Regions from separate parts of the Rhodococcus sp. MTM3W5.2 genome, predicted to be linked through region 1. Evidence: riboswitches for the same ligand, from Rfam matches in the RefSeq annotation. Region 1 holds a riboswitch; the other holds the start of a gene.

Region 1 (14,378 bases):
GGTCATCCCTAGGTATGACACGGGACGCGACCTGCGGGCGATGTGCGCGGGCCCGGACTGAGGAATCCTTCACGTCATGATTGAAGTGAGGGGTTTGACGAAAGAGTTCGGGCCCACGAAGGCGGTCGAAGACCTGACCTTCACGGTTCAGCCCGGCATGGTGACCGGATTCCTCGGACCGAACGGTGCCGGTAAGTCCACGACGATGCGGATGATCCTCGGCCTCGACCGGCCGACCGCGGGAACCGCGCTGATCGACGGCAAGCCGTACCACGACCTGAAGCAGCCGCTCCGGACCGTCGGCGCGCTGCTGGACGCGAAGTGGGTGCACCCCAACAGGTCCGCGAAGGCGCACCTGCAGTGGATGGCGGCGTCCAACGGGATCCCGATGTCCCGTGTCGACGAGGTGCTGCGGCTGGTGGGCCTGACCGAGGTCGCGGGCAAGAAGGCCGGCGGGTTCTCGCTCGGCATGTCCCAGCGGCTCGGACTGGCTGCCACCCTGCTCGGTGACCCGAAGGTCCTGCTGTTCGACGAGCCGGTCAACGGGCTCGACCCCGAGGGCATCGTCTGGATCCGAAAGTTCATGCAGCGCTTGGCGGCCGAGGGGCGCACGGTGCTGGTGTCCAGTCACCTGCTCTCCGAGATGGCGCTCACCGCGGAGCATCTCGTGGTGATCGGTCGGGGACGCCTGATCGCCGACACGACCGTCAAACAGTTCGTCGACCGGTCGTCCGAATCGACCGTGCGGGTGCGCAGCCCTCAGCTGGATGCGCTGCGGAGCGCGCTGACCTCGCAGGGGCTCACGGTCCGCGAGGACGGCACCTCCGAACTCGGTGGCGCGCTCATCGTGCTCGAGGCGACCACCGACGTCGTCGGCCAGATCGCGGGCGCCCAGGGAATCGTCTTGCACGAGTTGGCAGCCCAGCAGGGGTCCCTGGAGGACGCCTTCATGAAACTGACGGGGGACGATGTGCAGTACCACGCTGCAGGCGTCGACGAAGTGATGGGAGGGGCGCTCTGATGGGTGTCGTGAACGCAGAACGGATCAAGCTCACCTCGACCCGGTCGCCGTGGTGGTGCACCGTCGCGATCATCGTGCTCGGCCTCGGCCTGGCCGCGGTGATCGGGCTGAGCGCCAAGGCCAGTTACAACACCTTCCTGGACCAGATCGCGGAGGGCGAGAAGCCCGACTTCGAGCCGTTCCTGCCCACGCTCGCGGACGCGGTCGGCGGGGTGTCCGGGTTCGGCGTGCTGGTCCTGATGATCCTCGCGGCCCTCGCGGTGACGAGCGAGTACCGGTTCGGCATCATCCGCACCACCTTCCAGGCCGTGCCGAAGCGCGATTCCGTGCTCATCACCAAGGCAGGCCTGATCGGCGGCTTCGGTGCACTTCTGACCTTCGTGCTCACCTTCGGTGCTTACGCGATCGCGAAGGCGACGGCGGGATCCGATGCGGGTGCGGCGCTGAAACTGTCCGGGTCCGAGGCCTGGCGGGCGATCTACGGCGTGCCGATCTACGCCTTCCTGTGTGTGGTGCTCGCGGTCGCGGTCGGCACCCTGCTCCGGCAGTCGGCGGGTGCCATCGCGCTGCTGCTGCTCTGGCCGCTGATGATCGAGAACCTGTTCAGCCTGTTCGGGCGGTTCGGCGAGAACATCAAGCCGTTCCTGCCCTTCATGAACGCGAACAACTTCCTCGGTGCGCCGCAGGGCGTCGATTTCCACTGGGGACCGTGGGGCAGCCTGGTGTACTTCGCGGCCTTTGTCGCGGTGGTCTTCGGACTCGCCCTGTTCACCGTGAACCGCCGCGACGCCTGAATCCGCGGCCACACCACGAGCGTGCGCGCCCGGTACCCGATCTCGGGTACCGGGCGCGCACGTGTGTTTTGGGGCCGATCCGCCGCCGGCGCGCAGTACGCTCGGCAAATGCGACAGTCCATTCGGGCACGGGTCGGAGCATCTACCGCAGCAATGCTGGCCGGGATCGCGCTGGTATCCGGGTGCGGACGGGACGAGGAGGAGTCGCCGCCCGCACCGCCGGTCGACGGGCAGTCGCTGGCGGCGGCCGTCGGCGGCGACGCCGTCGCCGCGCACATGGAGGCGCTCGAGCGGATCGCCACGGACAACGGGGGCAACCGGGCCGCGGGGACCGCGGGCTACGACGCCAGCGTCGACTACGTCGCCGACCGGCTCCGGGATGCAGGCTTCGAGGTGTCCACCCCCGAGTTCGACGTGGACCGCTTCATCGCCGGGCCGGTGGAACTGCGGGCGGGGGATCGCCAGTTCACCGCCGGCACCCTGGAGTACTCGCCTGCGACGCCGCCGGAGGGGATCACGGCGCGGACCCTTGCCCTGCCGGACGACGGCAGCCCCGGCTGCGAGGCGACCGACTACGACGGGCTCGACGCCGCAGGCGCGATCGTGGTGGTCCGGCGCGGGGTCTGCCCGTTCTCGGCGAAGGAGCAGACGGCCGCCGATCGCGGCGCCGTCGCCATCGTCGTGGTCAACAACGAGGACGGCCCGCTGGCAGGCGGCACACTGGGGGAGGACACGGACCCGCGGATCCCCGCCGTGAGCGTGCCGGGCTCCGAGGGCTCGGCGGTCGCGGCCGCACCGGAGCTCTCGCTGAAGCTGGAGGCGGTCACCGAGGCCGCCAGGAGCCGAAACGTGATCGCGCAGACCACGACCGGGTCGACGGAGAACGTGGTGCTGGTCGGCGCGCACCTGGACAGCGTCGAGAAGGGCCCGGGGATCAACGACAACGGCTCCGGGTCGGCCGCGGTGCTCGAGACCGCGCTGCGGCTGGGCAGCGCGCCGAACGTGACGAATGCGGTGCGCTTCGCCTGGTGGGGCGCGGAGGAACTGGGCCTGGTCGGATCGGAGCGGTACGCCGAGGGGCTCGACGAGGGTGAACGCGAGGACATCGCGCTGTACCTGAACTTCGACATGCTCGGCTCGCGGAACGCCGGGTACTTCACCCTCGACGGCGACGATTCCGACCAGGACGGCGCCGGACCGGGACCTCAGGGTTCCGACGCGATCGAGCGAACCCTTGGCGGCTACCTCGCCTGGCGCGGGATCGTTGCGGACGGAACCGATTTCGACGGCCGATCCGATTACGGCCCGTTCATCGAGATGGGGATACCGTCGGGTGGGGTGGACAGCGGGGCGGACGAGCGCAAGTCCGAGGAGCAGGCACTGAAGTGGGGCGGCACCGCGGGCGAGACCTTCGATCCCGGCTACCACTCGCCGGAGGACACCCTGGCGAACGTGGACCGGGCGGCGCTGGCGCAGAACGCGTCGGCGGTGGCGTTCGGCGTCGGTACCTACGCGAACTCCATCGACGGCCCGGACGGGGTTCCAGCCCGGGCGGACCGGGCGAAGGCGCGGGAGGGCGCCGGACAATGACCCCGATAGTATCTGTGACTCTGAGTTACACTTTGGCCTGTGACTGAGGACCCCTCGACCTCGGGCGTCGACCCCACCGACGCGAGCGACCGCGGCGCCACGTCTGGGCGCTCCGCGGGCTCCGCGCCTGCGCGCCGCAGCAAGCCCGAGGCCGTCGCCCGGTGGGTCCGCGGGGTCAACACCCGACCGCAGGTGGTCGACGCGTTCCGCAAGGTCCGCCGGGCACTGCCGGGCGACCCGTCCTTCGGCGATCCGCTGTCCACGGCGGGACCCGGCGGCGTGCGGGCGATGGCCAGGGCGGCCGACCGGTTCCTCGACGACGGACCCGGTGCCTCCCGCGAGGTGAGCCTCGGTGCGCTCCAGGTCTGGCAGGCACTGCTCGAGCGGACCGGTCGCGGCCGTGGCCCGCGCGAGGTGACCATCGTCTTCACCGACCTGATCGGATTCTCGAGCTGGTCGCTCGGCGCGGGCGACGAGGTGACCCTCGAGCTGCTGCGGGAGGTCGCGAAGGCGGTCGAGACTCCGATCGTCGACCGCGGCGGCCAGGTGGTCAAGCGGATGGGCGACGGGCTGATGGCGGTCTTCGCCAGGCCGGACCGCGCCGTCGAGGCGATGTTCGCCGCCCGTGCCCAGCTCGCGGAGGTGGAGGTGGAGGGCTATCGACCGCGGATGCGGATCGGTGTGCACACCGGGTCGCCCCGGCAGATGGCATCCGACTGGCTCGGCGTGGACGTGAACGTGGCCGCTCGCATGATGGAACTCGGCGGGGACGGCAACGTCATCGTCTCCGAGACCACGCTGGCGGCGCTCGAGCCGGGGTTCCTCGCGGACCTGGGCGCTGCTGCCAAGCCCTACCGGCGGGGGCTGTTCGCCGCCCCGATGCGCGGGGTCCCGGACGGCCTGCGCATTTTCACCGTCCAGGCACGATGAGGTCGGGCATTGCCACCCGTGGCGCCGTCGGCGGACACTGGATGAATGGTTGACAGGGAGCAACGCACACCCTTTTACGGGGTGGTGATGATTCTCGCGGCGCTCGGGGCCTCGATGGCGGTCAGTTACTACGGGCCGGCTTGGTTCCGCGTCACGGTCTACATCCTCGCGGTGTTGGTGGTCCTGGTCGGAGGCGTCATGACCTTCAGGGACTACTCGCGCTGACGTTGCGCGTGCTGTGCGCGTCGCCCCGGTTCGGGAGGGGCGACGCGCACAGACGCGTCAGTGCAGGCGCCAGAGCGGGGAGACCGGACCGTGGCCGGCGCCCAGGTCGTATGACGCGGCCAGGCATCGCGTCACCCACTCCTTGCCGAACGCGACCGCCTCGGGCATCGAGTACCCGTTTGCCAGCGCGCACGCGATCGCCGCGGCCAGGGTGTCCCCGCCGCCGTGATCGTTCCCGGTGTCGATCCGCGGGCTGGTGAACTCGTGGAAGACATCGCCGTCGAAGAGCAGGTCGGTGCTCGAGGTCGAGGTGCGCAGGTGCCCGCCCTTGACCAGCGACCACTGCGCCCCGAGCCCGTGCAGCGCCTCGGCGGCCCGACGGGCGGAGACGTCGTCGACCACGTCGATCCCGGTGATGAGCCTGACCTCGTCCAGGTTCGGCGTCACCAGCGAGGCGATCGGGATCAGGGTGTGCCGGACCGCGTCGAGCGCCTCAGCGTGCAGCAGGGGATCGCCGTGCATGGACGCACACACCGGGTCGACGACCAGCGGCACCGCATGCCCGCGCCCGATGCCCACCTCACCACAGACCTCCGCGACGGCCTCGATGATCGCGGTGGACGCGAGCATCCCGGTCTTGGCCGCCCCGACTCCGATGTCGCCGACCACCGACCGCACCTGGTCGGCGACGATCTGCGGCGGGATCTCGTGGAAGCCGCTCACCCCGACCGAGTTCTGCACCGTCACCGCGGCGACGGCGACGCAGGCGTGCACGCCGCACATGGCCATCGTCCGGGAGTCGGCCTGGATGCCCGCACCGCCGCCGGAGTCGGTTCCGGCGATGGTGAGGACGCGGATCGGGGTCTGTCCGTCCGGGGTCAGCGGCAGCAAATTCACGCGTGCGAGCCTATCCACCGGCAGGAACGACGGGCAGGTAGACCTGGTTGCCGTGGTCCGCGAACTCCGAGGACTTCTCCGCCATGCCGTCGGCGATCATCCGGTCGATGTCCTCCTGCGTTTCGAGCCCGTTCTGCTCGGCGTACTCGCGCACGTCCGCGGAGATCCGCATGGAGCAGAACTTCGGCCCGCACATCGAGCAGAAGTGCGCGGTCTTCGCCGGCTCCGCGGGCAGGGTCTCGTCGTGGTATTCGCGGGCGGTGTCCGGATCCAGCGACAGCGCGAACTGGTCGCGCCAGCGGAACTCGAAGCGTGCCCTCGACAGCGCGTCGTCGCGCTCCTGGGCCCGCGGGTGCTGCTTGGCGAGGTCGGCGGCATGCGCGGCGATCTTGTAGGTGATGACGCCGACCTTCACGTCGTCCCGGTTGGGCAGGCCGAGGTGTTCCTTTGGTGTCACGTAGCAGAGCATCGCGGTACCAGCCTGCGCGATCATGGCCGCGCCGATCGCCGAGGTGATGTGGTCGTAAGCGGGCGCGATGTCGGTGGCGAGCGGGCCGAGGGTGTAGAACGGCGCCTCCTCGCACAGCTCCTCCTCGAGTCGGACGTTCTCCACGATCTTGTGCATCGGGACGTGCCCGGGGCCCTCGATCATCACCTGCACGCCATGGGATTTCGCGATCTTGGTCAGTTCGCCGAGGGTTCGCAGCTCGGCGAACTGTGCCTCGTCGTTGGCGTCCGCGATCGACCCGGGACGCAGCCCGTCGCCGAGCGAGAAGGTCACGTCGTATTCGCGCAGGATCTCGCAGAGTTCCTCGAAGTGTGTGTACAGGAACGACTCTCGGTGGTGTGCCAGGCACCAGGCCGCCATGATGGAGCCGCCGCGCGAGACGATCCCGGTGACCCGCTTGGCGGTCAGCGGAACGTACCGCAGCAGCACCCCGGCGTGCACGGTCATGTAGTCGACGCCCTGCTCGCACTGCTCGATCACGGTGTCGCGGTAGATCTCCCACGTCAGTGCGGTCGGGTCCCCGTTCACCTTTTCCAGTGCCTGGTAGATCGGCACCGTGCCCACCGGCACCGGCGAGTTGCGCAGGATCCATTCGCGGGTCTGGTGGATGTCCTTGCCGGTGGACAGGTCCATGATGTTGTCCGCGCCCCATCGGGTGGCCCAGACCATCTTCTCGACCTCCTCGGCGATGGAGGAGGTGACCGCGGAGTTCCCGATGTTCGCGTTGATCTTCACCAGGAACCGCTTGCCGATGATCATCGGTTCGGACTCGGGATGTTTGTGGTTCGCGGGGATGACGGCCCGTCCAGCGGCCACCTCCTCGCGCACGATCTCGGCCGAAACTCCTTCGCGGGCAGCGCAATAGCGCATCTCTGCGGTGATGATCCCGGCCCGGGCCCATGCCAGCTGGGTGCGTGCGAGATTGGGTCCGCCGCTGCCGCCGATGTCGACGGCCTCCGGCTTGACCCAGCCGTCGCGGGTCTTCGGGAGGCCTGCCTCGAGGTCGATGGTCGCCCGCGCGTCGGTGTACGGGCCAGAGGTGTCGTACAGGTCGAGGTGTTCGCCGTTGGTCAGGTGGACCCGACGGACCGGCACGGACAGCCCGTCGACGGTCAGGTACTGCTTGCTGCTGCCCTCGATGGGGCCGGTGGTGACGGTGGTGACGGTGGTTCCGGAAACAGAGGTGTCCCTCATGCGTGCTCTCCCTACGCCGGCATTACCCGGTCAGGTTCAACGGTCGACGGCCCTAGCCGTCCTCTCAGCCCGCTGGTGCGAGCCCCCGTGGGTTGTGTAGTTGTCGGGCACGACCCTAGGGCACCGCGCGTGAGCGGTCGAGCGCGGGCGGGCCGTGGAGACTTCTTGGCGCAAATCGCCGGCGCAGGAGCGACCGCGTGCCTATAGTGGCGTAAATCACATTGTGATTACGGATCGGGCAAGGAGACGGGCACATGATCACGGAATCGCCGACGGCAGAGGTGACGAACAATGCAGGTCAGAACCGGTTTGAGCTGAGGCTCAACGGGGACCTCGTCGGCATTCTCGGTTATTACGACTTGGACACACGGAGCGCGAAGCGATCCTCGGCAGCGACGCCGGTGGTCTCCTTCATGCACACCGTGATCGTCGAGGACTTCGGTCACCGGGGGCTCGCCGCGGTGATGGTGCGCCGGGCCCTCGACGCGGCGCGGGGCTACGGCTGGAAGATCCGGCCGGTCTGCACCTATCTCCAGCGATTCGTCGCGGACAACCCCGAGTACCGGGACCTCATCGTCCCCGTGTGAGAACTTCGGGTGCCGATTCGGCCACGATTCGATGGTGACTGGGCAACAAATCGCACCATCGGCCCCAAATCGGGCGACTGGGCCGGGGCGGGACTGCTTCCATGGTGAGGTGTCTCACATCTTCAAGCGACCTCCCGTCCCGGCAGCGGTGGTGACTGCGCCCGCCCCTGTCCTCGCGAACCCGGCGCTCGCGCGCGTCGTGGACAACCCCTCGCACGCCCGCTTCGACCTCTGGGTCGGCGACGAACTGATCGGCATCCTCGGCTATCGCGGCGGGGGGATTCGACCGAGTTCACGGGCGGGCGCGGGGAGGTGGTCGCGCTCATGCACACGGTCGTCAAGGAGGAATACGGCGGTCGCGGCTGGGCCGCCGTGCTGGTCGGCGACGTGCTGGCGCTGTCGAGGGAACGCGGTTGGCGGTTGCGGCCGGTCTGCACGTATGTGCAGCGCTACCTGGGCGCCCACCCGGAGGAACTGGACCTGATCGTCGACGAGGACTTCAGCCCGACCCCGAATTCGCCGTAGTCCGACACGGAGAGTGGCACTGACCCTATGCTTCCCCTGACCCGTGGCGGTCGGGGCTGGAAAACGGGCATCCGAAACAGATTTCGGCTTCCCCCGGCACCGCGGCTGCGGGCGTCATCTCATCGCTTCGCGTATCGACGCGCCGTGTAACTGGGGGAAGAATGACGATCGTTGCTGACGTGCGCGAGGGCGCCCAGGGCAGGTCGGCTCGAGCGGCCGGGATCCCGGCCGATGTCAGGGCGGGGACGGCCTCGCTGGCCGTCGCGCTCGGCGTCGCGGGGTTCGCACTTGCCTCGGTGGCCGTCGCGCCGCCCGCGCAGGCGGGCCCGATCCGGGAGTTCGCCAAGTTCGTCGCGACCCAGGTCGAGGCCAGCACCGCGCAGATCAAGCTCGAGTCCGGACGGTTCGTCCGGGACACCCAGACGAACGCCATCGCCGCGGTGAACGAGGCGGGCCGTGTCCTGGAGAACCTCCCGTTGCGCATCGAGGTCGACGGCGCGATCCAGGGCATCACCTATTCCATCGCCGAGGGCGGCAAGGTCGTGTCGGCGGTCGTCGACACCGCGATCGACGCCGGGGTCGTGGTGGCGGCGGAGGTCGTCAACCAGGCCGGTGCCTTCGCCGAGGAGTGCGTGAAGTCCGGCGTGAAGCCCGCGATCGCGGGAGCACTGTCCGGCGCCGTGACCGCGGCATCCGCCGCGGGTGTGGCCGCGGGTCCGGCCGGGCTGGTCGGCGGAGTGGCCGTGGGTGCCGCCTCGGGTGCGGTGACAGGCTTCGCGGGAGGCTGCGCGGACGGCCTGGTCAGGGAGCTCGTCCGCTAGGTGATCGCCGGTCCGCGCGTCAGTGCGCGCGGACCGCGAGTCGCCAGAGTGAGACGACCTCGGCAGCGCGGACGGCGGCCAGAGGGTCGCGTCCGTCCGTTCCGCGTCCCTCCGGGCGGGCGCCGCTCGCGCGCGGGTGCCTCGGCCGGGTGTCGGTGCGGCCCAGCACCGTCAGGCCCGCCTGCTCGAACTGGTCCGTCAGCTGTGCTCGTGTGCGCAGGCCGAGGCGCTCGGCCAGGTCGGAGAGCACCAGCCAGCCCTCGCCGCCGGGGTTGAGATGATCCGGCAGGCCCCGGATGAACTCGGCGAGCATGTGCCCCTTGCGGTCGAACACGCCCAGCTCGATCGAGGACGTCGGGGCGGCGGGCACCCACGGCGGGTTGCACACCACGAGGTCTGCCGTGCCGGCCGGGTACACGTCGGTGCGGACCAGCTCCACCCGGTCGGCGAGGCCGAGCCGCTGCAGATTGTCGGTCGCGCAGGCCACCGCGCGGGGTTCGATGTCCGTGGCCACCACCCGTTCGACGCCCCGACGTGCCAGCACGGCCGCCAGCACGCCGGTCCCGGTGCCGAGATCGAATGCCGTTCCTGCGGTGGGCAACTGCGCCTCCGCGACCAGGTCGACGTACTCGTTCCTGGTGGGAGCGAACACGCCGTAGTGCGGGTGGATCCGTGCCCCGAGGGCGGGGACCAGCACGCCGCGCCGCCGCCACTCGTGCGCGCCGACCGCCCCGAGCAGTTCCTGCAGGGAGGCCACGCTCGGCTCGGCCGCCTCGCCGTACGCCTCCCGGCACGCGTCCCTGATGTCGGGAGCGCGGCGGAGGTCGATGCCGAAGTCCGTGCCGAGTTCGATCAGGATCATGCTCAGGATGCGGGTGCGGTGCGCCCTGGCCTGCCGATGCCGGTGAAAGGTCACGGCGAGGTCGGGATCGGGCTTGACCTGCTGCCGGTCGAGCCGGCGCTTGAGCGCGTCGAGCAGTTGCCTGGCGCCGAGGAAGTCGCCGCGCCAGAGGATCGCGGTGCCCTCGGACGCGAGCCGCATCGCATCGTCGGCGCGGAGTTCGTCGCCGAAGGTCTCGACCTTCTTCGGCGGCTTGACGCTGCTGTTGGACCGCCACGGCGCCGCATGGCGTTCGCCGGCCTCGAACCATTCGACCTCGGTGCGGTGTGGCTGATCGCGCGGGGTCTCCACGGCGGACTCCTAGCGAATGGGGGCGGCGCGACGCCTGCGAAGCACGCCCGGACCGGGCGGACACGGTGGATGAATCGTAGACCGGGCGGGGGAGCGTCCGAAATTTGAGAGCACTGCTCTTGTTTTCTCCGGCATGGTGGTGAACACTGCTCATAAGAGAGAGCGCTGCTCTCGTAATTGAGGAGGCAAGCATGATCGACACGGCACAGCGGGTGGGTACCGATCGCGCACGGGTCGCGGCGGCGGCGTTGTTCGGTGTGGCGGGGTGCTGTTCCTGCTCTACCCCGCGGTCCGGCCCTACTCGGACTACCTGAACCAGACCACCATGGACGGCGCGCGGGCCTACGCGTCCGGTGCGTGGGTCGCGGCGCACTTCTTCGGGATGATCGGGTTCCTGCTGCTCGGCCTCGCCGTGCAGGCGCTGCGGGAGATCCTCCGCGGCACCGACGGGGACCGTGCCGGCATCGCCGCGACCGTGCTGACCTGGGTCGGGGTCGGCCTGACCCTGCCCTACTACGGCGCCGAGGACTTCGGCCTGCACGCGATCGGCGGGCGCGCGGTCGCGGACGGGACGCCCGAGTTGCTCGACCTGGTCGACGGCGTTCGCGGCGGCGGCACCCAGATGGCCATGTTCACTATCGGGCTGCTGTTGGTCGCCGCGGGCGCGGTCACCGCGGCGGTGGGGATCTGGCGGTCCGGGGCGCTGGCCCGATGGAGCGGGGTCCCGCTCGCGGTCGGGTTCGCCCTGTTCATCCCGCAGTTCTTCGGCAGCCCGTGGATGCGCGTCGCGCACGGGGTGCTCGTGGCGGCGGGCGCGCTGTGGCTGGCCGCCGAACTGCTGCGCGCTCGCCGCGTCTCCGGCTAGTCCAGCTCGACCACGACCGGGGCGTGGTCGCTGGCGCCCTTGCCCTTGCGCTCCTCGCGGTCGATGGACGCGCCGGAGACCCGTTCGGCCAGCGCCGGGGAGCCGAGCACGAAGTCGATCCGCATGCCCTGACGCTTCGGGAACCGGAGCTGCGTGTAGTCCCAGTACGTGTAGACGCCGGGGCCGGGGGTGAACGGGCGGGCGACGTCGGCGAAGCCCGCGTCCTGGAAGGCGTCGAAGGCGTCGCGTTCCGGCTGCGAGGTGTGCGTCTTGCCCTCGAACAGCGCCGGGTCCCAGACGTCCTCGTCGGTCGGTGCCACGTTCCAGTCGCCGACCAGCGCGATCTGGGCGCTGGGGTCCTGCGCCAACCACTTCGCGGCGTCGTCGCGCAGGGTGGCCAGCCAGTCCAGCTTGTACGCGTAGTGCGGGTCGCTGAGCTCGCGCCCGTTCGGCACGTACAGGCTCCACACCCGGACCCCGCCGCAGGTGGCGCCGATGGCCCTGGCCTCGACGACCGGGGTCGCGATGTCGAGAGTGTCCGCCGCGGGTTTGGCGAAGCCCGGCTGTCCCTCGAAGCCGACCTGCACGTCCTCGAGCCCGACGCGGGAGACGATCGCGACGCCGTTCCACTGGCTCAGTCCGACGTGGGCCACCTCGTAGCCGAGCTCGGTGAACCGTTCCGTCGGGAACTGGTCGTCACGGCACTTGGTTTCCTGGATCGCCAGCACGTCGGTGTCGGTGCGCACCAGCCAGTCCACGACCCGGTCGGTGCGGGCCCGGACCGAGTTCACATTCCACGTCGCCAATCGCATTCGAGGCAGCCTAGTGCGACGGCGACGGCGCCCCCCGGTGGGTCCGGAGGGCGCCGTCGTTCGTGGACACTCGTGCGGCTACCAGGCGGTGCCGGGTGCCGCCGCGTAGCGGTACCGGTGATGGTCGAGCATCCCCATCGTGCGGTACAGGGCGATCGCCGCCTCGTTGTCCGCCACCACCTGGATGTACGCGTGCGTCGCGCCCCGGTCGCGGCCCCAGCGGATCATCTCCGCGCAGATCAGCATCCCGAGCCCGCGCCTGCGGTGGGCGGGCGCCACCTCCACCGCGCTCAGTCCGACCCAGCGTCGGCCGTCGGGCGCCTCGGTCACGGCGGCCCGCGCGATGGCGAGCAGTTCGGTGCTCGGGCTGCCGAGCCGGCCGAAGCCGAGCTCGCCGTCGCGGACCGACCCGAGCACCTCCGGGGCACAGTCCGGCAGCTTTGCCCCGTTGTGGTCGTACAGCGGCAGCCACTGATCGTCCGGTTCGCCGGACACCGTCACCAGCGAATCGCCGTCGGGCAGCGTGAGGTTCGCGATCTCCGCGGCCATCACCAGCACCTCGTCCGAGGTCTCCCAGTCAGCGGGGGCGTTGCCGAGGCGGTCCGGCAGCAACAATCGCAGCGGCTGATCGCGGTCGGCGTACCACTTCTGCAGGCGCTCGAGGGTGTCGCCGCTGTAGAGGTCGCCGATCCGGTCGGCCTTCCCGAGGGGAGACGCCGAGTTGGCGCGGCCGGTGAACCCGCCGCCGGATCGGGCCAGCCAGCCATTGATCCAGCTCTGCTCGAGGCCGGGCCAGCCATCGGCGGCGGCCAGCTCGAGCGCGCGGATCTCGCGGCTCAGGATCGGTCGGGCACCGATCGACTTGAGCGCGACGACCTTGTCGGGGACGACCTGCACCACTCGTCCGTCAGGGGCGCGGACCACGACGGCCGGTGTGAGCGACACCAACTCCCCGATGATGTCGGTCAGGGGCTGCGGGTAGCCGGGCGGCAATTCGTATCGCAACACCACCCGGCTACCGAGCACGATGTCAGTCATCGTGGCCGAAGGGATCCTCGACCGTGCCCGGCACCCAGCTCTTGCCCGGGACGCCCCAACCGGAGCGCTTGATGATCTTTTTCGCGGCCCTGGCGTTGCGGCCGATCAGCACGTCGACGTAGAGGAACCCGTCGAGGTGTCCGACCTCGTGCTGGAGCATCCGGGCGAAGAACCCCGTGCCCTCGATCTCCACGGGCGAACCGTCGGCCTCGGTGCCGGTCACCTTGGCCCAGTCGGCGCGGCCGGTCGGGAACTGCTCGCCGGGAACGGAGAGGCAGCCCTCCTCGTCGTCGTCGGGGTCCGGCATGGTCTCGGGGATCTCCGAGGTCTCGAGCACCGGGTTGACCACGGCGCCGCGACGGCGGATCGAGTTCCCGTCGCCGTCGACGTCGGGGCAGTCGTAGACGAACAGTCGCATCGGGACGCCGACCTGATTCGCCGCCAGGCCGACGCCGTTCGCGACGTCCATCGTCTCGTACATGTCAGCGATCAGCTCGGCGATTTCCGCCGGCGATTCGGTGACGGGCCGCGTGGGCTCATGGAGCACCGGATCGCCCACGATCCGGATCGGAAGTATTGCCATTTGAGCAAGGATAGTGGGGCGCCCGTACGCGACGCGCCAGCACCGCAACCAGGCCGCGCCCGTGCGGATCATGGTTGAATAATCCCCGGAAGAACAGATATGTAATTCGTTGCCCGGTAATCGTGAAGCCAGCCGGGTCGTCGGGGAACTTTGGTTTCGATGCATCACGCGAGAGCAGTGGCGTTGGGCGAGAGCTCGAAGTTGAGGGAGTGAGATGGACGGGGCAGCGGCGCGTAACCGGAATTCCGAGCAGACCGACCCGCAAGACGCGAACGCGATCGGCGAGGACGGACTGACCCGCCGCGACCACGACATCCTGTCCTTCGAGCGCCAATGGTGGAAGTACGCGGGCGCCAAGGAAGAGGCCATCAAGGAACTCTTCGACATGTCCGCCACCCGCTATTACCAGGTGCTGAACGCGCTGGTCGACCGCCCCGAGGCCCTCGCAGCCGACCCGATGTTGGTCAAGCGATTGCGCCGGCTGAGGGCGAGTAGGCAGAAGGCGCGCGCCGCACGTCGCCTCGGATTCGACATCACCTAGGTGTCGGCGGACGCGGCGCGGGATCTAAGGTCATTCGAGTGAGCACTCCTGAGCAGCCACCGAGCGGACCGCCGCTGCGTGCGTTCGCGATGGTCCTGATTGCGCTCGCGATCGCCTTTGCCGGCATCGGCGCCATGGCGCTCTCCGGAAACGATTCCGAGTCGGAGCAGCCCGAGACCACCTCGAGCGTGGCGCGGGTGGCGGGCAACGGGGCCGCGTCGGTCACCTCCGCCAAGCCGCCTGCCGCGGTCACCT
Region 2 (14,378 bases), 690 kb from region 1:
CCGTCAGGTCCGCCGCCACCGCCAACGAGGACACCACGGCGGGCGCGTTGCCCGCGACGACGGCGGCCTTGACCGCCGTGCACGAGGTGAGCTCGAGCAGCGGGTCCACGCACCCCGGCACGGCATTCTCGAGCGTGTTCCTGGTACCCGAACCGAACTCGCGCTGGATCAGCGGCGTCCTGGCGAGTTCGATCGGGGTGATGGGCGCCGCGCTCGCCCACGGGTGCCCGGGCGGGACGACCACCACCAACTCGTCGCGCGCCACCTCCCGCGCATGGAGTCCGGCCGGCACGTCCGGCCCCTCCACGAAGCCGAGGTCCGCCTCCCCCGCCAGCACCTGGGCCGCGACATCGGTCGAGTTCAGCAGCCGCACCGAGGTCACCACGGTCGGGTTCTTGCGCCGCATGGTCACCGTCCAGCCCGGCACCAGGTACTCGGCGATCGTCATGCTCGCCGCCACCGTCAGGTTGGCCTCGCGCTCGCCGCGCAGCGCCGAGATCCCCGACGCCAGCTCCTCGGCGGCGGCGAGCGTGCCGGCCGCCCACTCCAGCACCAGCCCGCCCTCGTAGGTCGGGGTGACACCGGTGGTGGCACGGTCGAACACCCTGATCCCGAGCAGCCGTTCGGCCGAACGGATCCGGGCGCTGACGGCCTGTTGGCTGAGTCCGTGTTCGCGACCCGCGGCCCCCATACTGCCGAGCCGGGCGACGGAGACCAGGACGTCGAGGGCGGCGAGTTCGGGGACGCGCGGGGACAACGGCATACCAACAGAATAGGCCGCCACAACCTGCAGTTGTGACAAGCCAACGACAAGCCGTCTACCGGCGCCGACGTCCGGACGGCAGTCTTTAATCATGCTCACGACCGCCCCCGCCCCCGCCACAGCCGCCCGCCGCAGCCCCGCGTTGGCACACCTGACGCCGAACTGGTTCGCGGTGGTGATGGGCACCGGGATCATCGCGGTGGGCGCGGCCTCGCTCCCGGTGGATCTGCCGGGCCGCGACTCGATCGCGCGGGGCTTCTGGGTGCTGGCGACCGCCGCGTTGCTGCTCCTCTCGGTCGCCTTTGCGGCCCACTGGATGCGCCATCGCGAGCAGGCACTCGGCTACGCACGCAACCCGGCGATGGCCCCCTTCTACGGCGCACTGCCGATGGCGGTACTGACCGTGGGCGCAGGCACCGCCGCCGTCGGCACCGAGATCTTCGGCCCGTCGGCCATCGTGGTCGCCGCAGCCCTGTGGGCGCTCGGCACCGTGGCCGGGGTTGCTGCGGCCGTCATCGTGCCGCCGCGCATGTTGTCCGGCGGCACTCCCAGTCCCGTGTGGCTGATGCCGGTGGTGCCCCGATGGTGTCCGCCGCGACCGGGGCCGCGCTCATCCACCACCTGCCGGAGGGCAGGCCAGGCTCGCCATGCTGCTCGGCTGCTACGCCCTGTTCGGGATGGCGCTGACCGCGGCCATCGTGACCATGACGTTGGTGATCGGGCACCTCGCCCGCACCGGACTGCCCGCCGTACAGGCCATCCCGACCATGTGGATTCCGCTGGGCATCATCGGGCAGTCGATCGCCGCCGCGAACATGCTCGGCCGCGTCTCCGACACCGCGGTCTCGTCCGAGGCAGCCGCCGGGCTCCGCGCGTTCGGCATCGCCTACGGCACCGTGATGGCGGGTGTGGGCGTGCTGGTCCTCGGGTACGCCTGCCTGCTCACCGCAAGGGCCGCCGGCCGCGGGCTCCGCTTCTCGATGAGCTGGTGGAGCTTCACCTTCCCGCTCGGCGCCTGCGCCGTCGGCGCCGGGGCGCTGGGGATCGCGACCGATTCCGTTGCCGTCCAGTGGCTTTCCGTGGCCATGCTCGCAGTGCTGCTCGGCATCTGGGCCGTGGTCGCAGCCAACACCGCGCGCGGGGTGTGGACGAGAGCACTGTTCGTCCCCGTCCCCTGAGCCCGTCGCGCGCCGCCGTCAGAGCAGGAACACCAGCACCGCGCCGATCAGGGCGACCGCCGCGATGAGCGCGAGCGCGCCTGCCAGCAGCAGTGGCCTGCCCCTCCCGAGGGGGCGTCGGCGTCGGGGTCGTCTTCCGGATCGCCGTCCGTGTCGACGTCCCGAACGGCCTGGATCGCCCCGACCGCGGACGCGGTGAGCAGGCTCGACCGTTCGTGGGCGTCGGTGACCTCGCGCACCTCGCGCACCGAACCCGGGATCGCGCTGATCACCTCGGTGACGTCGTACGACGGCGGCAGGCCGATCCGTCGGATCGCCATCGCCGGGGTCTGGAATCCGGCAGCCAGGATCGCCGCACCCAGCGCGGCGGCCTGCTCCGGGCCCGGGCCCACCACGCTGTGCACCCCCAGCCGGTCGGTCAGCGCGGTCGCGACGCCCTTCATGGCAACAGTGTCACGCGCCACCAGTCCGTCCCCGGTCACGATCACGGCGTCGAGGTTCGAGGGCAACCAGCCGAAGGCTCCGAGCGCGGTGGAGAGCTGCGCGGTCGGCGACGTCCCGCTGCCCGCGGGGAACCGGAAGGAGCGACCGACCAGGACACCCGAGCGCACCAGGCTCACGGTCGTTCCCGCGTCGTCCGCGTGATACGTCCCGATCAGCTGGCCCGGCGTCTCCGCGACCTCGGATTCGAACCAGGCACACGTCGCCTCCGCGTCGGACACCAGCGTGATCTGCGGCATGCCGCCGTAGTCGAGCGATTCACGGAGGTCCGCCACGGACTCGGAGTCCCAGTTGGACGGGTAGGTCGCCCAGACGTGCGGCGTGCCGCCGTCCCGACCACCGTGGTCCGGCAGCGGCTCACACTCGTGCAACAGGCTGCTGATCGCCGTCGCGACCACGTCCTCCGCCCGATACCGGGTGCCGTCGCTCGCCGCGACCCCCTCGGGTCGCCGACCCTCGACAGGAACCCGGACAGCGTGTGCTCCGTCCCACCGTCCTGCCCGACACCGCCGAGCACGGTGCTCCCGTCGGAGCCAACATGCAGCACCGTGTCGCGGACGATGACTATGGGGTCCGGGGTTCCCACGCCGTTCGACGCGATCACCGTGTGCGACACGATGCTGCCCACCCTGAGCCCAATTCCCACGGACACGCCAACACCTCATTCGGTATGAACAGATCACCGTCCACGCGCCGAATCATTCAGCGCGCGGCCGGGTTACATCTTGCTATGCCGACGTTCAGGTGGGCGCGCGACACGACGGCCAGAGCGTCCGGTTCCCATTTTTTGCGACGCATCGAGCGGGCGCTCCGGGTCCGAGGACCGCCGGCCCCGCGGCGCGGGATCAGGCCAACGCGAGGAAGAGCTTCTCGAGCTCCGCCTCGGTCATCGGCTCCTGGTTGTCTCGATTGGTTCCGGACAGGCAATCGCGCAGGCCGGTCGCGACGATCTTGAAGCCGGCGCGGTCCAACGCCCGCGAGACCGCGGCGAGCTGGGTCACCACGTCCTTGCAGTCGCGGCCGCTCTCGATCATCGAGATGACGCCCGCCAGTTGGCCCTGCGCGCGCCGCAGCCTGTTGAGCACCAACGCGATGCTCTCCTCGTCACCCGTCATTGCGCCACTCCCTGTTCTCACGTCCGGATTCGTCAACTCCGATGGTACCCGCCGGGGTATCTGAGCGCGGGCGGGTGCGGCCCTGGCCTGCACAGATGCTAATGTCGCCGTGTTGAGACACGGGGTGCTCCGCAAGTCGCGGGGCTGAGAGCAGACCCGAGAACCTGGCCAGGTAATGCTGACGAAGGGATGTCATGGCTTCGCATACGCCCACCACGGGGGTACCGACCGCTTCACCGAACACCTGTGGGATCACACCAAGGCGCTGCGCGTCGCGATCGACGAGCTGGAGTTCCTCCGCCGTCTCGGCGACGGCAGCCTGCCGCTGGACGTCTTCCGCTTCTACGTCGAGCAGGACTCGCTGTATCTGAGCGGGTACGCCAAGGCGCTGGCCATCCTCGCCTCGCGGGCACCCGACCCGGCGTCCGCCGCCTTCTGGGCCACCTCCGCCGCCAGCGCGGCCGTGGTCGAGACCTCCCTGCACGAGGATCTGCTGTCGGGCGGGGTGCTGCCGCCCGCCGAGCAGGAACCCCGGCACTCCCCGACCTGCCTCGGCTACGTCTCGTACCTGATCGCGGCCGCGGCCACCGAGCCGTACCCTGTCGCGGCGGCGGCGATCCTGCCGTGCTTCTGGATCTACGCCGAGGTCGGGCGCGACCTGGCCGCGAGCGCGGCGAAGGTGCTGGCCGCCGATCCCGGACATCCCTACGCACAGTGGGTGTCCACCTACGACGCCGAGGAGTTCCAGACCTCCGCGGCGACCGCCCGCACCCTGGTCGACGCGGCCGCGGCCGCCGCCACACCGGGCGAGCGCGAGGCGATGGTCGAGGCATTCACCGTCGCGACGCGGTACGAACTGCTGTTCTGGGACACCGCGCTCCACCCGCAGCCCTGGCCCGCGCCGTGAGCGCCCGGATCCGCCGCGCGCTCGCGGGCGCCGTCGTCGCGCTGTCCTCACTGTCGTTGCTCACCGCGTGTGGCTCCGACACCGACTCCGGGGAGACCATCCGGTTCGCCCTCGACTGGACGCCGAACACCAACCACACCGGGCTCTTCGTTGCGCAGCAACAGGGGTACTTCGCCGACGTCGGGCTGGACGTGGAGGTGTTGCCGTACAACAACACCGCGGTCGACACCCTCGTCGACTCCGGCAACGCCGAGTTCGGGATCAGCACCCACGACGCGTCGACGTTCTCCCGCGCCTCCGGCGCGCACACCGTCTCAGTCCTCGCACCGCTACAGCACTGGGCGACCGCGATCGGCGTCCGCGCCGACCGGGCCGACATCGTCAGCCCCAAGGACCTCGACGGCAAGACCTATGCCGGGTTCGGCGATCCGGGCGAGAACGAGACGCTCCGCCAGGTGATCCGAAACGACGGTGGCACCGGCGATTTCAACTCGGTCACCCTCGGCACGTCCGCCTACGAGGCCGTCTATTCCGGCAAGGCCGACTTCACCGTCTCGTACTTCGCGTGGGAGGGCATCGAGGCCGAACATGCGGGCACCCCGATGCGGTACTTCCGCTACACCGACTACGGGTTCCCCGATGCATACGCCATCGTGGTCGACGGCAACGAGGACTGGCTCGCATCGCACCCCGAGCAGGCCGGCAAGTTCGTTCAGGCGCTGCAGCGGGGCTACCAGTTCGCCGCGGACAACCCGGACGAGGCCGCGAAGATCCTCATCGAGGCCAACCCGGGCGCCTTCAACGACGAGTCACTGGTGATCGAGAGCCAGCGGATGCTCGCCTCGCAGTACATGAAGGACGCGACCGGGAAGGTCGGCACCCAGACCCTGCCGCAATGGGCAGGCAACTCCGGATTCCTCTACCAGCACGGACTGCTCGCCGGCCCGGACGGCAACACGTTGACCACCGAACCCGACTGGTCGACGTACTTCACCAATGACTACCTCGGCCCTTCGTAGACTGACCCCCGCCCTGGTGGTGGTGGCGGCGCTGGTCGTCGCCTGGCAGGTCTATGTCGATGTCAGCGGGATCCGTCCGCAGCTGCTGCCCTCACCGGTGCGCGTCGCGCAGCAGGGCTGGGGGCACCGCGAGGAGATCGCCGTGCACGCGGGCGCCACGCTGACGGTGACCCTGATCGGGTTCTCGGTGTCGCTGGTCCTGGCGTGGGCGCTGGCGATCCTGGTGGATTTCTCGCCGTGGCTGCGCCGCGCGTTCGTGCCGTTGTTCGTGGCCTCGCAGACGCTGCCGATCATCGCGATCGCCCCCTGATGATCATCTGGTTCGGGTTCGGTCTGCTGCCGAAGGTCCTGGTGATCGCCCTGGCCACCTTCTTCCCGATGGCGATCGGGCTGATCGAGGGCTTCGCCTCGACCGAACGGGAGGCGGGCGCGCTGCTGCGCAGCATGCGCGCCTCGCGCTGGCAGGTGTTCCGGTATGTCCGGCTGCCGTCGGCGCTGCCGCGGTTCTTCACCGCGCTGCGGATCGGCATCACCTACGCCGTCGTCGGCGCGGTGTTCGCCGAGTACGTCGGGGCCAGTAAGGGACTCGGCATCTACATGAGTCTGCAGAAGAACTCGTTCCGCACCGATCTGGTGCTGGCCGCGGTGCTGGTCACCGCCGTCATCAGCATCGCCCTCTACCTGCTCACGTTCGCGGTGGAGCGGGTCGTCGCCCCGTGGTCCCGGATGGAGCACGGCCATGGGTGAGGCACGGGGATCGAGGATCGCGCTAGAGGCGATCACCAAGTCGTATCCGCTGCCCGGCCGCGGCGGGGGTACCGCCCATCGACGCGGCACCGGTTCCCGCCTCGTGCTGGACCGGGTGTCCTTCGACGCCGCCCCCGGCGAGTTCGTCTCCGTCATCGGCCCGAGCGGCTGCGGCAAGAGCACGGTGTTCAACATCCTCGCCGGGCTGGACTCGCCGGACTCGGGCCGGGTGCTCGTCGGCGACGGGGCCGCGTCGGGAACTCCGCACTGCGCATACATGCCGCAGAAGGATCTGCTGTTCCCGTGGCGAACGGTTCTCGACAACACCGCGCTCGGGCTCGAGGTACAGGGGATCGACAAGCGGGAGGCCAGGCGCCGCGCCCGCGAGCTGTTCCCGATCTTCGGCCTGGCCGGGTTCGAGGATGCCCGCCCGTTCCAGCTGTCGGGCGGGATGCGCCAACGCGCCGCGATGTTGCGCACGGTCGTCCAGGACCGCGAACTACTGCTGCTCGACGAGCCGTTCGGTGCGCTCGATTCGCTGACCCGCACCGAGATGCAGGACTGGCTGCAGCAGGTGTGGCAGCGATACCGGTGGATGGTCCTGATGATCACGCACGACATCCGCGAGGCGGTCTACCTCTCCGACCGGGTGATCGTGCTGTCGGCCCGGCCAGCCACCGTGCGCCGGGAGGTGCGGGTGGACCTGCCGCGGCCCCGTGAGCTGTCCGTCGTCACCTCGCCCGAGTTCGTCGCACTGGAGCAGGAGCTGCTGGAGGTGCTGCACGAGGAGTCGCGCCGCGCGCTCGCCGAACAGGAGTCCGCGCCGCGATGACCCGCGGGCCTGGCGCCACCGACGCGCTGCGGCCACACTGGAGTTGACTCCCGGGGCGACGACGAGCCGGGGCGACACCGCAGGAGAATTGCCATGGGTAGCAGGGGACCGTTCGGCATCGATCCGGAAGACATAGAGCGCATCGCCCGCGAGGCCAGTGCGGGACTGCGCGACGCGGCCGAGAAATTCGGCAGGTTCCTCGACGATGCGGGCATCCCCTACTCGCACTCGTTCAATGTGGGAACCAGCACGTCCTGGCCCCGACCGCGACCGGAGACCACGGGTGATGCCGGCGACGGCGTGTGGGCCATCTACACCGTCGACGAGGACGGGTCCGCCCGGGTGGACCAGGTGTTCGCGACGGAGCTCGAGGCGCTGCGGATTCACAAGAACAACACCGACCCGCGGCGGCTGGTGCGGTTCCTGCCGTACGGGGTGACGGTGAGCGTGCTCGACGAGGACACCGCCGATGCCTCCGGCTCTGCGGCCTCTGCGGCCTCGGCTGACTCCGCGGACGAGAACCCGACCGGCGACACCGGCCGGGCACCCACCGACGACGAGAGCTAGCGTCGCGTCGGCTTGTGCGCAGGGGTCCCCGGGCGGTCACCCGGCGGCCCGGGCCTGCTCGTAGAGCGGTGTCGCGAACACTCCAAGCCGGTCGCTTTGTTGCTGGCGTGCTGCGGCGGTGTCGACCGCATCGGCGATTCTTGTCGATGTCATTGTCATTCCCCTTTGCCGGGCACGTGAGCATGCGCAGCACTAGGGCGACAATGAGGCCGCCGACGGCGCAGATCGCAACTGCGAGAAAGCCTGCACTGACGCCATCGAGAGTCGCCGCTGCGGCGGCATCGGGGTGGTCCCTGATGACGATGGCCATGGTCGTTCCAACGACGGCGATTCCGAGTGCGCCGCCAGTCTGGTTGAAGGTGTTGAGCAAACCGGAGCCGACACCCGAGTCCTTGAGCGCGACATGGCTTGCGCCGATTCCGTAGAGCGGGACGAAGGCGCTGGGCAGTCCGGCGCCGATGATGGCGAGCAGTGCGATCACTGCGGCAATGTTGTCGATTCCGGTGGCTAGAGCCGCGGCGCCGATCAGCTGTGCGGCGACGCCACCGAGGTATACACGGGCCGGGCCTTGGCTGGCGATGATCTTCGGTAGGACGACCGCTACGACGAGGGAGGCTAGTCCCATCGGGAGCAGGCTGAGGCCGGCGAGCAGGGGGCTCATCGCGTGGACGTCCTGGAAGAAGATGCTGCCAAGGTAAGAGCTGCTGATCATGACCGCGGCCGCGAGCATCAGACCGATGCTTGCGGCGAGGTAGGTCGGGATACGGAGGAGGGAGAGAGGCAGGAGCGGATCAGCGGATCGGGCTTCCAGGGCGCCGACGGCGCCGAGAATCACGACGGCGATCGTCAGGAAGATCCACACGTTGGGTTCGTCGGGCCCGTTCTGCAGTTCGATCAGGGCGTAGGTCAGGGCGGCTAGGCCGCCGCTGACCAGCACTGCGGTCGGGAAGCGCAGTGGGCGGACATCGGCGGTGCGCATCGGCGGGACCACGCGGTATGCGGCGATCGCGGCGCCAATGGCGAAGACCACGTTGATCAGGAACACCCACCTCCAGCTCAACAGATCGACGATCAGGCCGCCGAGTACGACGCCGAGGGTGGCGCCGACCACTCCCAGACCGCTCCAGGCGGTCAGTGCGATGCGGCGCTGGTTGGCCGCGACATAGGTGGCAACCACAATTGACAGCGCGGCGGACGACAGAACGGCTGCGCTTGCGCCCTGGGCGATGCGGCCGGCGATGAGTGAGGCGGCGTTGGTCGATACGCCGCACCACACGCTGGTGGCGGCGAACAGGGTCAGTCCTGCGACGAAGGCCCGGCGGCGGCCGAGGATGTCGGCCACGCGTCCGCCGAACAGCAGGAGGCTGCCGTACATCAGGACATAGCCGCTGATCACCCATTGGAGTGCGGCGGTGGTGGTGGACAGATCACGCCCGATGCTCGGGACGGCCACGTTGACCACGGTCGCATCGAGCATGACCATCAGCTGCGCGATTCCGATGACGGCCATAGGGGCCCAGCCAATGGAGGCGTTTTCGGACTCTTCTGCACTGCTCAGGTGGATTGCATTGGTCATGAGGAGCTCCTTTCGGACCTAAATATAATGCATGTGCATGCATTGTAACTAGGGAGTTGAGGTACCCTGTCCCGGTGGAAGAGGACATCTTGTTGGCGGACCGCTGGCTAGCCCTTGTGCGGGCCTGTGAAGCATCGACCGCGCGGATCGAGCGGGCCCTCGCCCGCGACCACCACCTGTGCGTCAGTGCCTACGAACTCATGGAGCGCATGAATGCCGCCGGCGGCTGGGTTCGAGTCACGGACCTCACCCACAACGTCTCACGAAGCCAGTCCCAGGTCTCGCGGCTGATCACTCAGATGCTCGACGCCGAGTACATCGACCGCGAGCGGGATCCCGCCGATGCCCGTGGTTCCCGTGTGCGCCTCACTTCAAGCGGTAGAAGAGCATTCCGCAACGCCACCGACACGGTAAACAGTGAGCTTCGGCAAGTGGTCAACGAAGACCAACTCACCGCTCCCTTCTGGAGGACCGCGAGTGAGTCTGCGTTCACCGCGCAGCCGAGGTAAACGCCCGGTGGCCAACCCCGCGGCCTCGATCTTCGAGTGCGAGGGACCTCCGCGCCCGGGCGAGACACCGCGTGGCCACACGTGCAGCAGGTGCTTCCACTCGCCGCCGACCTGAAGGCAGTCAACAGCGAACCACCCTCCCCCAGCACCCGGTGGAACTCGGCGAGCACCGACGGCAGTCGCTCGGGCGGGTGTGGATGATCGAGCATGAGGCAGGTGCCGCCGACCTCGCCGCCGTCCGTGAGGTTCAGCGCCGTGATCGTCCCTCGCCGAAACGCAGGACCGGGTGGTCGCGGCGGGCCACGGCCACCATCGCGGGTGACAGGAAGGCCGAACACGCTGAGCCCCAACGAATGCAGGTGCCGTCACCGGCCCGGCCCGCACCCGAAATCAGCCAGGGGCCTTTTCTCGGCCTGCACGAGCTCGGCGAAGGAGGCGAGCATGGCGCGATCGTACGGCTGGTCTGACAGCAGCGCGCGGACCAGTCCGCGTAGTCCGCCGCCACGATGTCGTGGCCGTCCGGGTCTCGGTCAGCTAGGACTGTTCGGCCATTCCCAGCACCATGCTGTCCTGTACCGACACCGCTAGACGAACTCGGCGACCGGCGTCCGCCCGGCCTGCCAGGTGCGGTAACCGCCGTCCAGGTTGCGCACGCTGCGCCCGAGCTGCCGCAGCAGCTGGGTCGCCGTGTGGCCGCGCTGACCGACCTGGCAAACCGCGATCAGCTCACCCTCCGGCAATTCGGCTGCGCGCGAGCGCAACTGGTCGAGCTCGATGTTGACCGCGCCGGGGATCGACCCCAAAGCGAACTCGGCCGGGGTGCGCACGTCCACCAGCACCGCACCGGCCTCGACCAGCGCGGGCAGCTCGTGCCATTGCACCGTGGCGGTGGTGCCGGTGCGCAGGTTGTCGGCGATGTAGCCGAGCATGTTCACCGGGTCCTTCGCCGAACCGAACTGTGGTGCGTAGGCCAGTTCGAGGTCCGCCAGTTCGGCGGCGGTGATGCCGCCGACCATGGCGGTGGCGATCACGTCGATGCGCTTGTCCACGCCGTCACCGCCGACGCCCTGGGCGCCGAGGATCGCGTCGGTGTCCGGGTCGACGAGCAGCTTGAGCGACATGCCCTGCGCGCCCGGGTAATAGCCGGCATGCGACTGCGGGTGCGTGTGGATGGCCCGATACCCGCGACCTGCGGCGCGCAACCGCTTCTCGTTCCAGCCCACCGCGGCCACCATCAGCGAGAACACCCCGACGATCGCGGTGCCGACGACGGGGCGCGCCCGCACCGGCCTGCCCGCGATCACGTCCGCGACCAGTCGGCCCTGCCGGTTCGCGGGGTTCGCCAGCGGGACCAGTCCTGCGCCGCCGGTGAGTGCGTCGGTTTTCTCGACCGCATCGCCGACCGCGTAGACGCCCGCCGCGGAGGTGCGCATGCTCGCGTCGACCACGATGCCGCCGCGGGGCCCGACCTCGATGCCCGCGCCGACCGCCAGCGCGGTCTCCGGCCGCACCCCGATGGCCATCACGACGACGTCGGCCGGGACCAGTCGGCCGTCGGCGAGGGTCACGGTGTCCGCGCCGATCCCGGTCACCTGGGTGCCGAGCTCGAGCCGGACGCCGTTGCCGCGCAGCTCATCCGCGACCGGCGACGCCATCTCGGGATCGAGCGGGGCCAGCACCTGGTCGGCCAGCTCGACGACGGTGATCTCGAGTCCGCGGCGTCGCAGGTTCTCGGCGAGTTCGACGCCGATGAACCCGGCCCCGACGATCACCGCGGTGCGGGCGTCGGCGTCGAGCGCGCCGACCAACCGGTCCACGTCCTCGACGTCGCGCAGGACCAGGGCACGCCCGACCCCCTCGATGTCGGGGACGATGGGGCTCGCGCCGGGGCTGAGCACCAGCGAGTCGTACGACTCCGCGGTCTCGTCGCCGGTCCGCAGATCGCGGACGGTGACGGTCCCGGCGGCGGGGTCGACGGCGACCACCTCAGTGCGCACCCGGACGTCGAGGCGGAACCGGGCGGCGAGGCTTTCGGGGGTCTGCAGCAGCAGCGCCTCCCGGTCCTCGATGACCCCACCCGCGTAGTAGGGCAGCCCGCAGTTGGCGAACGACACGTGCGCACCGCGCTCGAAGACGACGATCTCCGCCTCCTCGTCCAGGCGGCGCAACCTGGTCGCGGCGGACATCCCTCCTGCGACCCCACCCACGATGACGACCTTCACGGCGACTCCTCTCAGTCGACCAGACTATACCCCTAGGGTATATAGGTAGCCCGTGGACGTGACCGGTCACACCCCGGGACGCCGAGGGTCATCGCCTGCGGATCAGCCGCACGACGGCGTACCCGACGAGGACGACCAGCGCGGCGAAGCCCACCCAGGGGACCGCCCGGCCGAGGAAGACGATCAGTCCGTGGAGCGCGGACAGCAGCGCGTGCCACCCGGCCACGACGCCGTCCCAGAAGCTGTCCGGGTCCGCACTGTCCGGCCCGTCGGTGGTGATGTCGATCGAGATGGTCGCGAGCTCGACCTGGTCGGACAGCGCGCGCCGCTGCGCGACGAGGCTGTCGAGTTCCGCCTGCCGCTCCGAGAGCGCGTTCTCGGCTTCGATCAGATCCGCGGTGTTCGCGGCGGTCGCGATCAGCCCCTGCAGCCGCGTGACCGAGGCCTGCAGGGCACCGATCCGCGCGTCGAGATCCTGGGTCTGCATGGTGACATCGCTCTTGCTGACGCTCACCCCGGTCACCTCGCCGAGCTCCGAGATCTCGTCGAGGGTGGCGGTGAGACGGTCCGCCGGGATCCGAACCGTCAGCGAGCTACTCGGCTCGGTGTCGTCGGTCCGCGGCCGCTCGGTCCGGTCGTCGACCCGGCCGCCCGCGTCCTCGACGATGCGCACGACGGTGTGGCCGGTGTCGACGGGATCGGCCGCGGTGAGCGAGACCGTGCCGGTGGTGACCTCCTGGCGTTCGACGGAACCCTCCGCGGGCGCCGGGGCGAACTTCGCATCGGGTGCGATGCCTGCATCGGCACCGGCCGTGAGGGACGACTGTGACTCGGTCTGCGACTGCTCTGGTTCGCCGCCACCGCACCCCGCCAACAACGCAGTCAGGATCAGGATCGTGGCGAGCGCGGGTGCCTTCATACCGGGATGCTAGGCCGGTGGCGGTCGGCGGACGGAGCTCCGACACGCCGCTCAGCCTTCACCATCACACCCAGGTCCATCCGAATGGTCCCGGCGCCGTTGATCTCACACACTCGACCCCGCCGGACTCGTCGATGTCCATCAGGATCGATTCCATGAGCGTCGGTGCGCCCCGCCACAGCGCGGACGTGCCGTCCCGGGTGAACAACGGATAGCGCCGGGCGCACACCGTGCGCGGCAATTCCGGATGCCTGAACGTCACGATGATGCCGGCCGTGGGGAACCACCCGTCGATCTCGACGTCGAGCAGCCCTTCGTCCATGTTCTCCGCGATCAGCCGCTCGCGTTCCCGCAGTGCCCACCGGTCCGGATCTCCCATCTCGGGCGGCGGCGTCACCGGCATGTCGAGTCCGGACAGCGCCGCGGCATCCATCTCGATGAGGGCGAGCGCACCGCCCCGGTCGACGGCGCCGAGATCGGTGGCGAACAGTCCGTCGGTCGTCGAGACCCACAGCTGCCCGAGGTCCGGCAGCAGCGCAAGGTCTTTCGGAAACCCCGATGCGGATGCCCACACGGACGGCCTGAGCAGATGGGGGTCGACGCGAAAGTAGGTGAAGCGATTCGAGTCTCGGCCGCCTTCTTCGCTGAAGGCGCTGTCGCGCCAGCGGTATTCCATTGCGCTCGGACGCAGGGTGAACCAGGGCCCGGTCGGCACCGGCCACGGACCGAAGTCCGATTCGATCGGAACGGCCGTGACGGGCAACAACCGCTCACCCAGGACTTGGGAGCAGCCCGACCGGCACACCGCAATGGGAGTGCCGAGATCGACGAGGTTTACGTCGCCAACGCTCCAGTAGGCCCGCGGCCATGCGGTTCTGAGGGTGCGGGATCCGTCGATACCGATTCGACCGCACCATGGCCCGCGGTCGGTCTGTGCAAAAGGTCGGCCGTGCGCCTCGGTTCTCATGAAGACGAGAAACCCATCAGGAGCGGGCCCCATGCTCTCGACGTCGGCGGGCATCGGCACCACCGCGGTCGGGCCCGTGCTGGTCCGGAGTTCCACCACGCATGTGCCCAGTTTCCGCGCGCGGCTTACCGTGGCGAGCGTTCCACCCGCCAGAGCAGACACCGAAACCGGATTCTCGTCCAGCACTCGAACCGTGCCGGCGTGGTCACAGTGCGCGATACCGTCCGGTCCAACGATCCAGCACCCCGCGTCGTCTGCGTGTAGCCACCGGATCTTCGATCCCACAATCCCGGAACCACGCACCGGCCCCGGCACCTCGTGGGTGGTGATCGATCCGTCGCCCGCGCGGCGTACGAGCGCCGGATGGCTGACGTCGAGTAACCAGAGGACCGACCCGTGTCCCGCCATCGAACCGGCGCGGAAGGCCCTGGCCGTGCCGCCAAAATGACCGATGGAGGTCGAGTGCTGAGAGGAAGAACTGTCGAACCCGGCGCTCATGCGCCTTTCGTCGTGTCGAGTGCAAGCATGAGTCCACCATAGCCACAGGCGGTCCGGC

Evidence for each region. Region 1 has a riboswitch for thiamine pyrophosphate ahead of thiC (phosphomethylpyrimidine synthase ThiC). Riboswitches for the same ligand answer to the same signal wherever they lie in the genome.
Region 2: another riboswitch for thiamine pyrophosphate. It lies ahead of BTZ20_RS07425 (TenA family protein); the one in region 1 lies ahead of thiC (phosphomethylpyrimidine synthase ThiC).

Annotation. Positions count from the first base shown of each region.
Region 1 covers NZ_CP019572.1:923,495-937,872, forward strand. Annotated here, with positions in the region: gene BTZ20_RS04390 (ABC transporter ATP-binding protein) at 77-1,021, shown strand; gene BTZ20_RS04395 (ABC transporter permease) at 1,021-1,815, shown strand; gene BTZ20_RS04400 (M28 family peptidase) at 1,924-3,405, shown strand; gene BTZ20_RS04405 (adenylate/guanylate cyclase domain-containing protein) at 3,445-4,335, shown strand; gene BTZ20_RS04410 (hypothetical protein) at 4,381-4,560, shown strand; gene thiD (bifunctional hydroxymethylpyrimidine kinase/phosphomethylpyrimidine kinase) at 4,618-5,457, opposite strand; gene thiC (phosphomethylpyrimidine synthase ThiC) at 5,468-7,159, opposite strand; TPP riboswitch at 7,151-7,258, opposite strand; gene BTZ20_RS04425 (GNAT family N-acetyltransferase) at 7,414-7,746, shown strand; gene BTZ20_RS29670 (GNAT family N-acetyltransferase) at 8,071-8,271, shown strand; gene BTZ20_RS04435 (hypothetical protein) at 8,433-9,092, shown strand; gene BTZ20_RS04440 (methyltransferase) at 9,112-10,284, opposite strand; gene BTZ20_RS04445 (hypothetical protein) at 10,550-11,149, shown strand; gene BTZ20_RS04450 (exodeoxyribonuclease III) at 11,146-11,961, opposite strand; gene BTZ20_RS04455 (GNAT family N-acetyltransferase) at 12,040-12,999, opposite strand; gene BTZ20_RS04460 (peptide deformylase) at 12,992-13,582, opposite strand; gene BTZ20_RS04465 (DUF3263 domain-containing protein) at 13,797-14,123, shown strand; gene BTZ20_RS04470 (LytR C-terminal domain-containing protein) at 14,162-14,378, shown strand, end outside.
Region 2 covers NZ_CP019572.1:1,611,071-1,625,448, reverse strand. Annotated here, with positions in the region: gene BTZ20_RS07445 (LysR family transcriptional regulator) at 1-763, opposite strand, end outside; partial or broken gene BTZ20_RS28960 (C4-dicarboxylate ABC transporter) at 855-1,283, shown strand; gene BTZ20_RS28955 (hypothetical protein) at 1,411-1,941, shown strand; gene BTZ20_RS07435 (hypothetical protein) at 1,989-2,840, opposite strand; gene BTZ20_RS07430 (metal-sensitive transcriptional regulator) at 3,288-3,557, opposite strand; TPP riboswitch at 3,668-3,764, shown strand; gene BTZ20_RS07425 (TenA family protein) at 3,733-4,464, shown strand; gene BTZ20_RS07420 (ABC transporter substrate-binding protein) at 4,461-5,483, shown strand; partial or broken gene BTZ20_RS07415 (ABC transporter permease) at 5,461-6,230, shown strand; gene BTZ20_RS07410 (ABC transporter ATP-binding protein) at 6,223-7,062, shown strand; gene BTZ20_RS27830 (hypothetical protein) at 7,156-7,629, shown strand; partial or broken gene BTZ20_RS07400 (MFS transporter) at 7,973-9,139, opposite strand; gene BTZ20_RS07395 (MarR family winged helix-turn-helix transcriptional regulator) at 9,280-9,714, shown strand; gene BTZ20_RS07390 (hypothetical protein) at 9,867-10,181, shown strand; gene BTZ20_RS07385 (FAD-dependent oxidoreductase) at 10,299-11,936, opposite strand; gene BTZ20_RS07380 (DUF4349 domain-containing protein) at 12,025-12,855, opposite strand; gene BTZ20_RS07375 (hypothetical protein) at 12,920-14,320, opposite strand.